DNA from 3 places in the Photobacterium gaetbulicola genome. Region 3 is predicted to be linked to each of the others. Evidence: riboswitches for the same ligand, from Rfam matches in the RefSeq annotation. Region 3 holds a riboswitch; each other region holds the start of a gene.
The links. Region 3 has a riboswitch for thiamine pyrophosphate ahead of thiB (thiamine ABC transporter substrate binding subunit). Riboswitches for the same ligand answer to the same signal wherever they lie in the genome.
Positions count from the first base shown of each region.

Region 1: another riboswitch for thiamine pyrophosphate. It lies ahead of thiC (phosphomethylpyrimidine synthase ThiC); the one in region 3 lies ahead of thiB (thiamine ABC transporter substrate binding subunit).
Region 2: another riboswitch for thiamine pyrophosphate. It lies ahead of thiD (bifunctional hydroxymethylpyrimidine kinase/phosphomethylpyrimidine kinase); the one in region 3 lies ahead of thiB (thiamine ABC transporter substrate binding subunit).

Region 1 is NZ_PYME01000004.1:268,754-272,769, forward strand. Features, by position in the region: gene thiE (thiamine phosphate synthase) at 1-894, opposite strand, end outside; gene thiC (phosphomethylpyrimidine synthase ThiC) at 894-2,816, opposite strand; TPP riboswitch at 2,932-3,029, opposite strand; gene C9J03_RS05455 (voltage-gated chloride channel family protein) at 3,140-4,016, opposite strand, start outside.
Region 2 is NZ_PYME01000006.1:60,276-64,291, reverse strand. Features, by position in the region: gene C9J03_RS06885 (hypothetical protein) at 1-263, opposite strand, end outside; gene C9J03_RS06880 (PhnA domain-containing protein) at 519-1,091, shown strand; TPP riboswitch at 1,279-1,375, shown strand; gene thiD (bifunctional hydroxymethylpyrimidine kinase/phosphomethylpyrimidine kinase) at 1,438-2,265, shown strand; gene C9J03_RS06870 (ABC transporter ATP-binding protein) at 2,285-3,052, shown strand; partial or broken gene C9J03_RS06865 (ABC transporter permease) at 3,168-3,881, shown strand; gene C9J03_RS06860 (ABC transporter substrate-binding protein) at 3,927-4,016, shown strand, end outside.
Region 3 is NZ_PYME01000019.1:45,303-49,318, forward strand. Features, by position in the region: gene thiP (thiamine/thiamine pyrophosphate ABC transporter permease ThiP) at 1-1,262, opposite strand, end outside; gene thiB (thiamine ABC transporter substrate binding subunit) at 1,300-2,280, opposite strand; TPP riboswitch at 2,390-2,511, opposite strand; gene C9J03_RS16800 (DUF547 domain-containing protein) at 2,591-3,373, opposite strand; gene leuD (3-isopropylmalate dehydratase small subunit) at 3,540-4,016, opposite strand, start outside.

The sequences.
Region 1 (4,016 bases), on a different contig from region 3:
TCCTGCTTGCTGGATCGCCGCCAGATCAGCCGTTTCCAGATCTTCCTGCCCAAGGTGAACACCATAAGCTTGGTGAGCAATGGCCAACTGCCAGTAGTCATTTACAAACACCTGGGCATTATGCTGCTTACCTGCCTCAACGATAGTGCTGATCTGCGCCGGTAAAGTGGGCTCAAACGGATCTTTGATCCTAAGCTGGGTCGTCTTCACCCCCAGCTCCAGCAAACGAGTAACCCACTCTGCGGTATCGACCACCGGATACAACGCCAGCTTATCGCGTTCTACGGTCGCAAACGGTGCCACCGCCACTTCTTTGCTGGCCCAGCCCAGCTCATTGCATTCAGGATGATTGGCCGTCAGCGGGCGCGGAAACAAGGCGCGCACCATCGGCCATCCGGTTTCGCCATAGCCATCAGCATGGCTTTCAAGGTAACCACGGGCATGGGCACGCGATAGTGTGACCGCATCTTCCAGCGGGTAGTCCAATGCCAGCGCAGCCAGCAGCATGGCTCGTTGCGGCTCACTGGCCCCGGCATGATGGCAATATACGCCCCGCGCTTCTCCGAGATGGTGCCAGATATCGACACAGCCTCGCTCTGTCGGCAGACCGCAAACCACCAAAGCTGGATTCTTTGCGACCTCTTGCTGCATCTCTGCCAAGGTCGGATAAGGGGCGAGCCACTGATCACGCACTTCCAACCCCTTCGCCACACTTTCAGACGGATTAAACGCCACCGAGAAGGTTTCACCTTCAAGGTGAATGTCTACCACCTCCGATCCGCTCCACTCCATACTGACGGCTTCACCAAGCTGGTATTTATCAGCCGCTGCCAACAACGGCTCGATATGCATCAGTAATGGCGCCAAGTGATCGGGTAAACACAACGCGTTCATTAACTTTCCTCTTTGATTGGGTGATATAACTCACTCCCCTTGGCCCGGAACTCATCGGCTTTTTGCTGCATGCCCTCAAGGGGGTCATCCAACATCCGCACGGCCAAATCACCGGCTTTCTCCAGCCCGCTCGCGTAGTCACGGACTTCTTGCGAGATCTTCATCGAACAGAATTTCGGTCCGCACATCGAGCAGAAATGGGCGATCTTGCCGGATTCCTGAGGGAGGGTTTCATCATGGTAGGCTCGAGCCGTTTCAGGATCTAAAGCCAGGTTAAATTGATCTTCCCAGCGGAACTCAAAGCGAGCCTTCGACAAGGCGTTATCGCGCACTTGAGCACCGGGGTGGCCTTTTGCTAAGTCTGCCGCATGGGCACACAGCTTGTACGTGATCAGCCCCACCTTTACATCTTCTTTATTCGGTAGGCCCAAATGTTCTTTTGGTGTGACATAACACAGCATGGCACAGCCATACCAACCTATCATGGCTGCACCAATGCCGGAGGTAATATGGTCATAGCCCGGTGCAATATCGGTCGTCAGAGGCCCCAAGGTATAAAACGGTGCTTCATGGCAGTGCTTGAGCTGCTCTTCCATGTTCTCTTTGATCATGTGCATCGGTACATGCCCCGGCCCTTCGATCATCACCTGAACATCATATTCCCAGGCAACTTTGGTCAGCTCACCCAAGGTACGCAGCTCGCTGAACTGCGCTTCATCATTGGCATCAGCCACCGATCCAGGACGCAGGCCATCTCCCAGTGACAAGGCGATATCATACTGGGCACAGATTTCACAGATCTCCCGGAAATGCTCATACAGGAAACTTTCCTTGTGATGGGCCAGACACCACTTAGCCATTATAGAGCCACCGCGCGAGACAATGCCGGTAACCCTTTTCGCCGTCATCGGGACATAACGCAGCAGCACGCCGGCATGAATAGTGAAATAATCCACGCCCTGCTCAGCTTGCTCGAGCAAGGTATCTCGAAAGACCTCCCAGTTGAGGTTCTCAGCAATACCGTTGACCTTTTCCAGAGCCTGATACATAGGCACTGTGCCGATCGGCACCGGGCTGTTGCGGATGATCCATTCTCGGGTTTCGTGAATGTTACGACCGGTAGAGAGATCCATGACGGTATCGCCACCCCAACGGGTCGACCACACCAACTTCTCCACTTCCTCTTCAATCGACGAACTGACAGACGAGTTACCGATATTGGCGTTGACCTTGACCAGGAAGTTACGGCCGATGATCATCGGCTCAGTTTCAGGGTGATTGATATTCGATGGGATAATTGCCCGGCCTTCAGCGACTTCTTGGCGGACAAATTCAGGGGTGATTTCTTTTGGCAGGTTGGCACCAAACGCCATGCCCGGGTGCTGCTGGTTTAGTACCTCATCACGGTATTTCGCCCGGCCCATGTTTTCACGAATGGCAATAAACTCCATCTCAGGAGTGATGATCCCCTGGCGGGCATAATGCAGCTGGGTGACATTTTTGCCTGGCTTGGCACGGCGAATGCGCGCCTGTTGCTCAAACCTCAGTTCATCAAGGGTGTCATCGGCCAGGCGTTCTTTGGAAAACTGAGAACTCAGCTCGCCCAACAACTCGGTGTCCCCCCGTTCCTCGATCCAGCCTTCACGAAGCTTAGGCAGGCCAGTGTAGATATTTGCAGGCTGCTCAGGATCGGTATAGAAACCGGAGGTATCATAGACCCGTACCGGTTCATTAGTTTCAAAAACAGGGGCTTCTCTGGTTCCACCGACCAAGCTATCGGCCAGGGCAATCTCACGCATTGGCACGCGGATATCTTCGCGGCTCCCGGTGACATAGACTTTCCGGGAGTTCGGGTAAGCCTGGGTGGTCAATGAGTCGATAAATTGTTTCGCGTCCAATCTCGCTTGTTTGCGATTCGACATAGCAATTTCCTTTGGTCCATAACAGGGAAGTTGCTTGGCGGATGGGTGCGTAAACAAGAGGCTATACGTAGGCTGTATAGTGTCGTCTGAAACAGCCACTGTGAATACAGTGATACAGATGGTCTCTCTTGTTCCCTTCGCAGGTATTAGCCTGATCAGGTTCTACGGATCCCGCAATGCGGTCTCAGCCAAGTGGCACTCCGACAAGTTGAATTTGCAGTATATGAAAGGGGTTCCGCCTCGGCAAGGCAGAACCCCAAAAATTAATACTTAAAAGGCAAAAGCCTTGCTACTTTTGCATAACTCCGTTTAGCACGACAAATTTATTTGAAACGCTTCACAAGTGTCTTCAGCAAAGAAGAATGGGTTTCCCTCAACTCACCCAGTTTATGGGGGATCTTGGGTGCCCCCTCCAAATCAAACAGCTTAGGTACCGCCACTCGCTGCGAAGAGTAGATCCCGGTGTGTCCGCTGAAGTAGTAAGCGGTATAACAGGCAATGGCGAAATACAGCATGTGCTCGGCACCAAATAACTCGATGCCCATGATGGTACAGGCCAACGGCGTGTTGGTCGCAGCTGCAAATACAGCTAGAAAGCCTAATGCAGCAAACAAATCAACCGGTGCACCCAGCACCCATGCCATGGTATTGCCCAATGTTGCTCCGACAAAGAACAGCGGTGTGACCTCCCCGCCCTTATAACCGGCAGCTAGGGTAATCGCCGTTAGCAGCAACTTGAGTAGCCAGCTGTACCACTCTGCTCCCCCCTCCTGAAAGGCCGTTAAGATACTGACACCTCCCTCCCTGCTCGAGTAAACCCCCAAACCGATATAATCATAGTTACCGATCAGCTGCACGGCCGCTATAACAATCAAGCCACCAACAACCACTATCAGGTACGGGTTTTTGAGTGTCGCTTTGAAGATATCTTTAAAGGCATGGGTCAGTTCTCCGAATAGGTATCCCGCTAGACCAAAAGCCACGGCAGCAATCACAATCTTGGCGATCATCAGCAGGTCTACTTTGACAGCATGTTCAAACAGGGTAATGGTTTCGAGGAAATCTATCCGGTAGTGGGTATGGTGCACTCCCCAAGCGGAACACACGACATCTGCCAAGATAGCAGCAAACAAGGCAGGAATAATTGCATCATAGCGCAGGCGTCCTATAGCCAGCACTTCTAGGGCAAAGATTGCGCCT
Region 2 (4,016 bases), on a different contig from region 3:
CCACAGTCAGTATCATCTATATCTATGCCTAATGTTCCCAACTTGTTATCCAAATCGGCTTCCGAGCCAGCGGGAAACTCATCGGGTAAAGTGATCGGGTACGTATTTTCGATGCTTTCAATACTGGTATACCCTTGCGCTCCCGCAATTTCAGCCCCGGTGACGGCAAATACTTCAGCATTGCCCGAAAGCGTATTAACCACATCCTCATCATCACATCCAATAAGTGCTAAAGCTGAAAATAAAAACAGTGCCTTTTTCATAACTTTTCCTATTGTTCTATCTATAACTGCTTGGATAGGCTCTTAGAGCTTAGTCTCATTTCAACATTACACCCTACAATTTTGTTGCATTATTTTTACTTAACTTTTTAATTCGGCTGTTTTTTGTCCGTAAATAGATGAGAGTATTGTGATCTTGATCTTCATTCCTTTTCTTCTCAAAATTAAATGGCATAATAAACCGAACAATTACCCGTATGGGTAAGGAACACCATTACACTTCCTTGGAATATTCCTATGAGCATTGAATCTATCGTTAAAGAGCGCGCTGGCGCTAAGTGTGAACTATGTGGTTCAGAAGACAGTCTGAGCGTTTACGAAGTACCTGCTTCTCCTGACCAAACCGCAGGTAGCTGTGTGATGGTATGCGGTACTTGCCGTACAGAAATCGAAGACGCAGAAACACTGGATCAGAACCACTGGCGTTGCCTAAACGACAGCATGTGGAGCCAGGAGCCAGCGGTTCAGGTTATGGCTTACCGCCTACTTAAACGTCTATCTTCTGAAACCTGGGCACAAGACCTGCTAGATATGATGTACATGGAAGAAGACATGATCGAGTGGGCAGAGAAAGGTATCGCCCTTGCTGAGCTAGATGCAATTAAAACCGTTGATGTAAACGGTACACCACTTGAGGCTGGTGACAACGTAACCATCATCAAGGATCTACCAGTTAAAGGCTCAAACCTTGTGATCAAACAAGGTACAGCTGTACGTGGAATCCGCCTGACAGATAACCCACTGCATATTACAGGCAAAGCTGCAGGCACCAACATGGTTATCATCGCAGCATACTGCAAAAAAATGTAATTGAATGGGCAGCCATCTCATGGCTGCCTGTCTCCCCTCCTGTTTTTCTCCTTTCCCCCTCATTTTATTCCTAACATGTTTGCTCTGCGGTAAAAAACATGTTTAGATTACTCGCATCTTCAGGCAGATATGCCAGAAAAAACTTTTTTAAGGTCAATATCTGTTTTTGACCGAATAAACAAAATTTATCCGTTAGTCGGGGAGCCAAGCGCTGAGACCACGTAGTGGGACCCGTTGAACCTGATCCATTTAATAATGGCGTAGGGAACTAGCTAGACTGCTCTATTTCGCCCCTTATATAGGGTCGATGGCAACGGCTACCTTGCGTCTAAAATTAGAGGTAGTTATGCCAATATCATCAAACACTCCTATTACCCTTACCATTGCTGGCTCTGACAGTGGCGGCGGAGCTGGTATCCAGGCCGATATCAAAGCAATCTCAGCGACAGGTGGCTATGCCTGCTCGGTAATCACCGCCCTAACCGCACAGAACACTCAAGGTGTCTCCGGTATCCAGGCCATTGACCCGGCCTTTGTAGAGCAACAACTGGATGCTGTCTTTACCGATCTCGATGTTAAAGCGGTAAAAATTGGCATGTTAAGTGATGCGAATATTATTCGTATGGTCGCTAGCAAGCTGCGCCAATACCAACCGAGATTTTTGGTAGTAGACCCGGTTATGGTGGCAACAAGCGGCGACTTGCTGCTTGAACAGGATGCCATCTCAACGCTAAAAGACGAGCTGCTTCCGCTTGCCGATGTGATCACCCCAAACCTGCCTGAGGCTGCTGCGCTGATTAGCAGCCGCCTGCCAGAGAACGAGCAGCAAATGGCTGACATGATCTCTGCTTTACGAGCAATCGGGTCCCGTTCGATTCTGCTAAAAGGGGGCCACTTGGAAAATGACACCTCCAGTACTGATTTGCTGATCCTCGAAAATGATGTCGTGCGTATGAGCACGCCGCGAATCGCAACCCGCAATACGCACGGTACCGGGTGCACCCTGTCAGCTGCTACGGCTTCTTTCCTTGCTCAGGCGTATCCGCTAGAAGAAGCCGTTAAGCATGCCAAAACCTACATAACCAAAGCAATCGAAAATGCAGATGCTCTCCAGATTGGCGCTGGTCACGGCCCGGTAAACCATTTCTTTGCTGGCCATTTTAAGCCCGAGTAAACATGGAAGCGTTACACCGATGAACAAGACTTTTACGGCTCATACCAAGGGAATGACAGTCTGTATCGAGCAATTAACACTTAGGTACAATGATGCCCATTCTCCTCTGTTCAACCAGTTAGATATTAAGCTTCCGGCTGGGCAATGGACTTGCCTGCTCGGTAAAAGTGGTTGTGGGAAGACTACTCTGCTTCGCCACCTGGCAGGGCTTCTCGAGGACAACGTTGCCTGGAGCGGTTCGATAACCACCAGCAATGATTGGCCGTTGGCTGGCAATCTTGCCTATATGGCACAACAAGATCTGCTGTTGCCATGGCTCAATGTCCTTGGCAATGTCTGCTTGAGTACCCGCTTCGGCGCTAGTCAAGACGCCAATATACCGAAAGCCATGGCATTGCTCGATGCGGTGGGGTTGGCTGACAAAGCCGAGGTCATGCCTAACCAGCTCTCAGGGGGGATGCGCCAACGTGTCGCTCTGGCCCGTACCTTGATGCAAGACAAACCCGTAGTATTGATGGATGAGCCCTTTTCAGCACTCGATGCCGTAACCCGCCATAAACTACAGTCACTGTCTGCACGCCTGCTTGCTGGAAAAACCGTCTTGTTGATAACCCATGATCCGCAAGAGGCACTTCGTCTTGGGCACCATATCTACATGATGGCAGGCTCACCAGCCTCAATGAGTGCCTTGCCGATCCCGTCTGGTCCCCCACCAAGGCAATTTGACGGCGAACTTGCTGCCCACCAGCAAGGAATTATCAACCAGCTGGAGAATGACTATGCCTGAACCTGTCCTATCGTCAAAGCTACCAAACCCCATGCTAGAGCAGCAGGCCGTTAGTCAGGCGTTTCGCAAGGGAAACAGTACCGTCTTGTCATGGCCAATTACCCGCTTTGTCACCAGCATGGCGATCATCTTGGGGTTGTGGCAGGCCTGCGTGGTACTGTTCGGCTTGCCCCCCTTTATCTTGCCTGGCCCCGTCGCCGTGCTGTCCAAGCTGGTCGAACGCGCGGATGTACTCTGGCATCATACCATTGTCACAGGAACAGAAGTCGTATTCGGCCTTCTTCTGGGCTTGGCTATGGGGCTATTTTTCGCTCTGCAAATGCTGCTATTCGAGCCTTTGCGCCGTTGGCTCCTGCCAGTATTGATCACCAGCCAGGCCATACCGGTATTCGCTATTGCGCCCATTCTCATGCTGTGGCTTGGATACGGCATGGCATCAAAAATTGTCATGGCAGCTTTGATCATCTTTTTCCCGGTCACCACCTGCTGCTATGACGGACTTCGCCATACCCCCAAAGGCTACCTGGACTTGGCAATGACCATGGGGGCGACCCGCTGGCAACAGCTATGGCAAATCCGTCTTCCCGCAGCCCTGCCTGCTTTAGCTTCAGGGGTACGGGTTGCGGTTGTCGTTGCCCCCATTGGTGCAGTCATCGGCGAATGGGTAGGCTCAAGTGAAGGACTGGGCTACCTCATGCTCCAAGCCAATGCACGGATGTTTGTCGATGAGATGTTTGCCGCATTGTTTATCTTGGCCTTTTTCTCCATCAGCCTGTACTTCATCACCGACTTTTTATTAAAGAAAGCCATTCCATGGCAGAGCCAATAGTTAATTAACGGAATGTTTTTCTTCGCTCAACAACAAGGAAATAAAATGAAAGCCACTCTTTATTCAGCGGGTAAACCGCATCTTATTGCTGCCGCAGCACTTATGCTGGCATCCTTCAGCTCGTCGGCACAAGAA
Region 3 (4,016 bases):
TGGGCAACGTGGAGCATGGGCTGGCTGAGGGTTTTGAGTACATACGGCAGCGCCATCAGGGCATTGACTGCGATGACAACCCAGAAAGCGGCGGCAAACGCATCGGTGAACTGGCGCAGCAGCAGGAAGATCCCGGTACTCAGGACCAGCCCCGGCGTGACCAGGATAATGGTGCCGATCAGATCCAGGCCATCAGCCTGCCAGCGCTGGTGGCGAAGCCGCCATTGCCTGCTGGTCAGAAGGATTGCCACCCCGCCAACCACTGCCAAAAGACAAGCCAGACTGGCGATCCGCAGTGAGTTGAATACTGCCTGCCACAGCCCGGGGCTGCGCAGCGAGGTGAGGGTTTGGCTGTTGAACCCGGCAAGGATGACCGCAATCAGCGGGGGGAGTACCAGCAGCAGGGCCAACCCGATCCAGCCCCAGTCCCAGCAGCGGCTGGCCAGACTGTCAAACTGGCTCTGGCGCCGGCTTGTGATGGATTGGCTCGAGGTCGCCAGCGGCTTGGCAAAGCGCTGGCTCAATAGCACCAGGCTGCAACACAGCAGCATCTGCCACAGGGCGAGAATCGCACCGCCGGCCAGGTCGAAGTCGTAGCGCAGGGCCTGGTAGATAGCCAGCTCAATCGTGGTTGCCTTGGGGCCGCCGCCCAGTGCCATGATGACCGCAAAGCTGGTAAAGCACAGCATAAAGATCAGGCTGACGACATGGGGAAGTTGCTGGCGCAGTCGTGGCCAGGCAACGAAGCGGAAGGTCTGCCAGCTCGACATACCGAGATGGGTGGCCAATTGGTGCTGCTCAAAGGGGATCCCTTCGAGGCTTTGGACAAACAGCCGTGCTGCCAGAGGGAGGTTGAGGAAAACATGGGCCAACAAGATCCCCTGCAGGCCGTAGAGTGAAAAGCTGCCCTGCCAGCCCAGCATTGCCAGTACCCCGGTTAGCACACCATTGTTGCCGTAGATCGCCAGCAGGCCGAATACCGCGACCAGTACCGGCAGCACCAGGGTCATGGCAAAGATCCGCATCAGCAAGGCTTTGCCGGGAAATTGCCGGCGTGACAGGGCATAGGCAACCGGGATCGCCGGCAGCGTGCTCAGTAGGGTTGAAAGCAGGGCCTGGGTAAAGGAGAAACCGGTAATATGGCGTAGGTAGGGATCGTGCCATAGCGAGGCAATGTCGAGAGCACTGGCCTCATTGACCAGGGCACCAAGGGCGCTGATCACCAGGCACAGGATAAGCCCGGCGGTGACAAGGCCGGGCATCAGTTGGGTATTGCGTGTGTTCAAAAGTGAGTGCCTGCTACTTGGTCAGAGCCTGTTGCCACTCGCGTACCCAGTTCCTGCGTTGCTTGGCAACCTCCTCGGCAGAAAACTCCAGGGCCTTGCCCGGCAGGGTGAGAACCTTGAACTCGGCTGGCTGGGCGACAGCCGTTACCGGATACATCCAGTTGCCCGTCGGGATCACGGACTGGAACTCCGGGGTCAGGATAAAGGCAAGAAACTCGTCGGCCAGCGTCTGGTTAGGGCTGGTTTTGAGTTTGGCCGCCACTTCCACTTGCATGTAATGGCCCTCGCTGAAGTCGGCGGCCTGGTATTTATCGTCCTGCTCGGCAATCAGGTGATAGGCAGGCGAGGTGGTGTAAGAGAGCACCATATCTGACTCGCCCTTGAGGAACATGCTGTAGGCCTCAGACCAGCCCTTGGTAACCGTGACTGTTTTCTTGGCCAGCTGCTGCCAGGCTTGCGGTGCCTGGTCGCCATAGACTGACTTTACCCATAGCATCAGGCCCTGGCCCGGCGTCGAGGTGCGCGGATCTTGGTAGATGATAGTCAGATCATCACGGCTGACCAGCTCATCCAAGCTTTTCGGCGGGTTGTCCAGTTTGGTGCGGTCATAGACAAAGGCAAAGTAACCATAGTCGTAAGGCACGAAGGTGGTATCGCTCCAGCCGTTTGGCAGGGTGAGTTTACTGGTGTCCACTTGGTGCTCGGCCAGCAGGCCCGTTTTCTTGGCCTCGGCAATCAGGTTGTTATCGAGCCCAAGCAATACATCGGCTTTGGTGCGCTTGCCTTCGAGGCGGACACGGTTGAGGATCGACACCCCGTCATCCAGGGCGACAAATTCCAGGTTGCATTCGCACTGTGCCTCGAACGCTTGTTCGATAGCTGGTCCCGGCCCCCAGTCAGAGGCGAAAGAGCTGTAGGTGTAAACCGTAAGGGTGTTGTCCGCAGCCAGTGCCGGCATGGCGACCAAAGTAACGAGTGGGAGTAATTTTTTCACTATGCGCTCCTGATGCTCTTGCGTCCGGCAAGAGGAAAAATAATCGTACGAGCGGCACAGGGTTGAGCCGCAGGCAGGCATCATGCCAACCCGGCGGGATAAGACGGATTACCGTATCGAACTCAATTCCTACGCCAGTACTAACTGGATCAGGTTCTGTGGGTCTTGCCGCAGCAATCTCAGCAGCTTGCTCATGGCATTTACCAGGCAAGCGCTCCCCAATGAGAACGCCTGTTATTGTAATGTGCCGGACAGCGGGTTGCCAGCAGGAACGTATGATTATGCTGGATCAGGCTCGGGGAGCGGCAGGCTATTTGGCTTCATTGAGCGACCAGTCGTAGTCATAGCTGACTTTGCCAAGGGTAATGGGGGCTCCTTGGCGGTATTGGTTGATGTGTTTTTGAAGTTGGGATGTCGAGCCGAAATCGCTGCCGTACCAGTCATAAATCGAAGACAACTGGGTTTTGTCGTCCTGCGGGTTGACGCCCTTGCGGCTGTTGATAAAGCGGGTGGCCGCCTTGTCCAGCAAGCGCTCGAGGTTGCTGGCCGTAAATACCTCCGGTTGGAGATCCGGACAGCCTAGGCTGGCACAGTTGACCGCATAATGGATGCGCGGGTCGCGCCAGATCGGGCGCAAGATGCGGTGCTCGATATCGTTGAGGGACAACCGCTTGCCGTTAATGGTAAGTACTTGCTCATCCCAGGGGCCAAAGCTGAAAAAGCCGCCCAGCTTGGTGATGGATGACACGGGGTAATTGTCGAGGATCAATTTGACGGTTTGGGCGTTGTAAAGGTTAACCCAGTAAGCAAATTGCTCGTTGCGGTTTAATTGGTGCGGATCCAGCCTGGCCAGGTCGCGCAGGTAGCGGTTTAGTTCGTACTTGTCGCCATCTGATACCCGGTTATAGCGAAACAGGGTTTGGTTGGGCTGGACAACCAGATACTCATCGAGCAGGCGCTGCCAGCGGCTGTGGTCAACCGCTTGCGAGTCGGTAGTGGCGTATTGCTGCCAGTAGGGCCAGAGAGCGGCTTTGGGGGCAGCAAAGGTACTCGCTGATAAGATGAGAAGCAGCAGGCTGATAAAAAGACGCATAGGGTATCCTCGGTTATTTCTGCCAAGTGAATACAAATTACCTGGGTGTCACTAGCTTAGTCGACCCGATATACCAAGATCTTATTGCAAAAAAGGCAAAAAACGCCCCAGCCATAATGAACTGGGGCGGTAGTGTTACTTGTATGGAGCGAATACGGTGATGACGTTATGCCAAGAACGCAGGGATCTTACTCTCGTACTCGGCAATCTTGTCTTCGTGCTGCAAGGTCAGGCCGATGTTGTCCAAGCCGTTCAGTAGGCAGTGGCGACGGAATTCGTCAATTTCGAAGCTGTACTGCTTGCCGTTGGCTGTCACCAGCATCGCCTCCAAGTCTACCGTGATCTCCGCGCCTTCGTTGGCCTCGACGTACTGGAAGATCGCATCGACTTCCTGCTCGGTCAGGCGAACCGGCACCATCTGGTTGTTGATCGAGTTGCCGTAGAAGATATCGGCAAAGCTCGGTGCGATCATCACCTGGATACCGTAATCGGCCAGTGCCCATGGGGCATGCTCGCGAGATGAGCCACAGCCGAAGTTTTCGCGTGCCAGCAAAATGCTGGCACCTTGGTAGCGTGGCGCATTCATCACAAACTCAGGGTTTGGCTGCTCGCCGGCATCGTCGAGGAAGCGCCAGTCATGGAA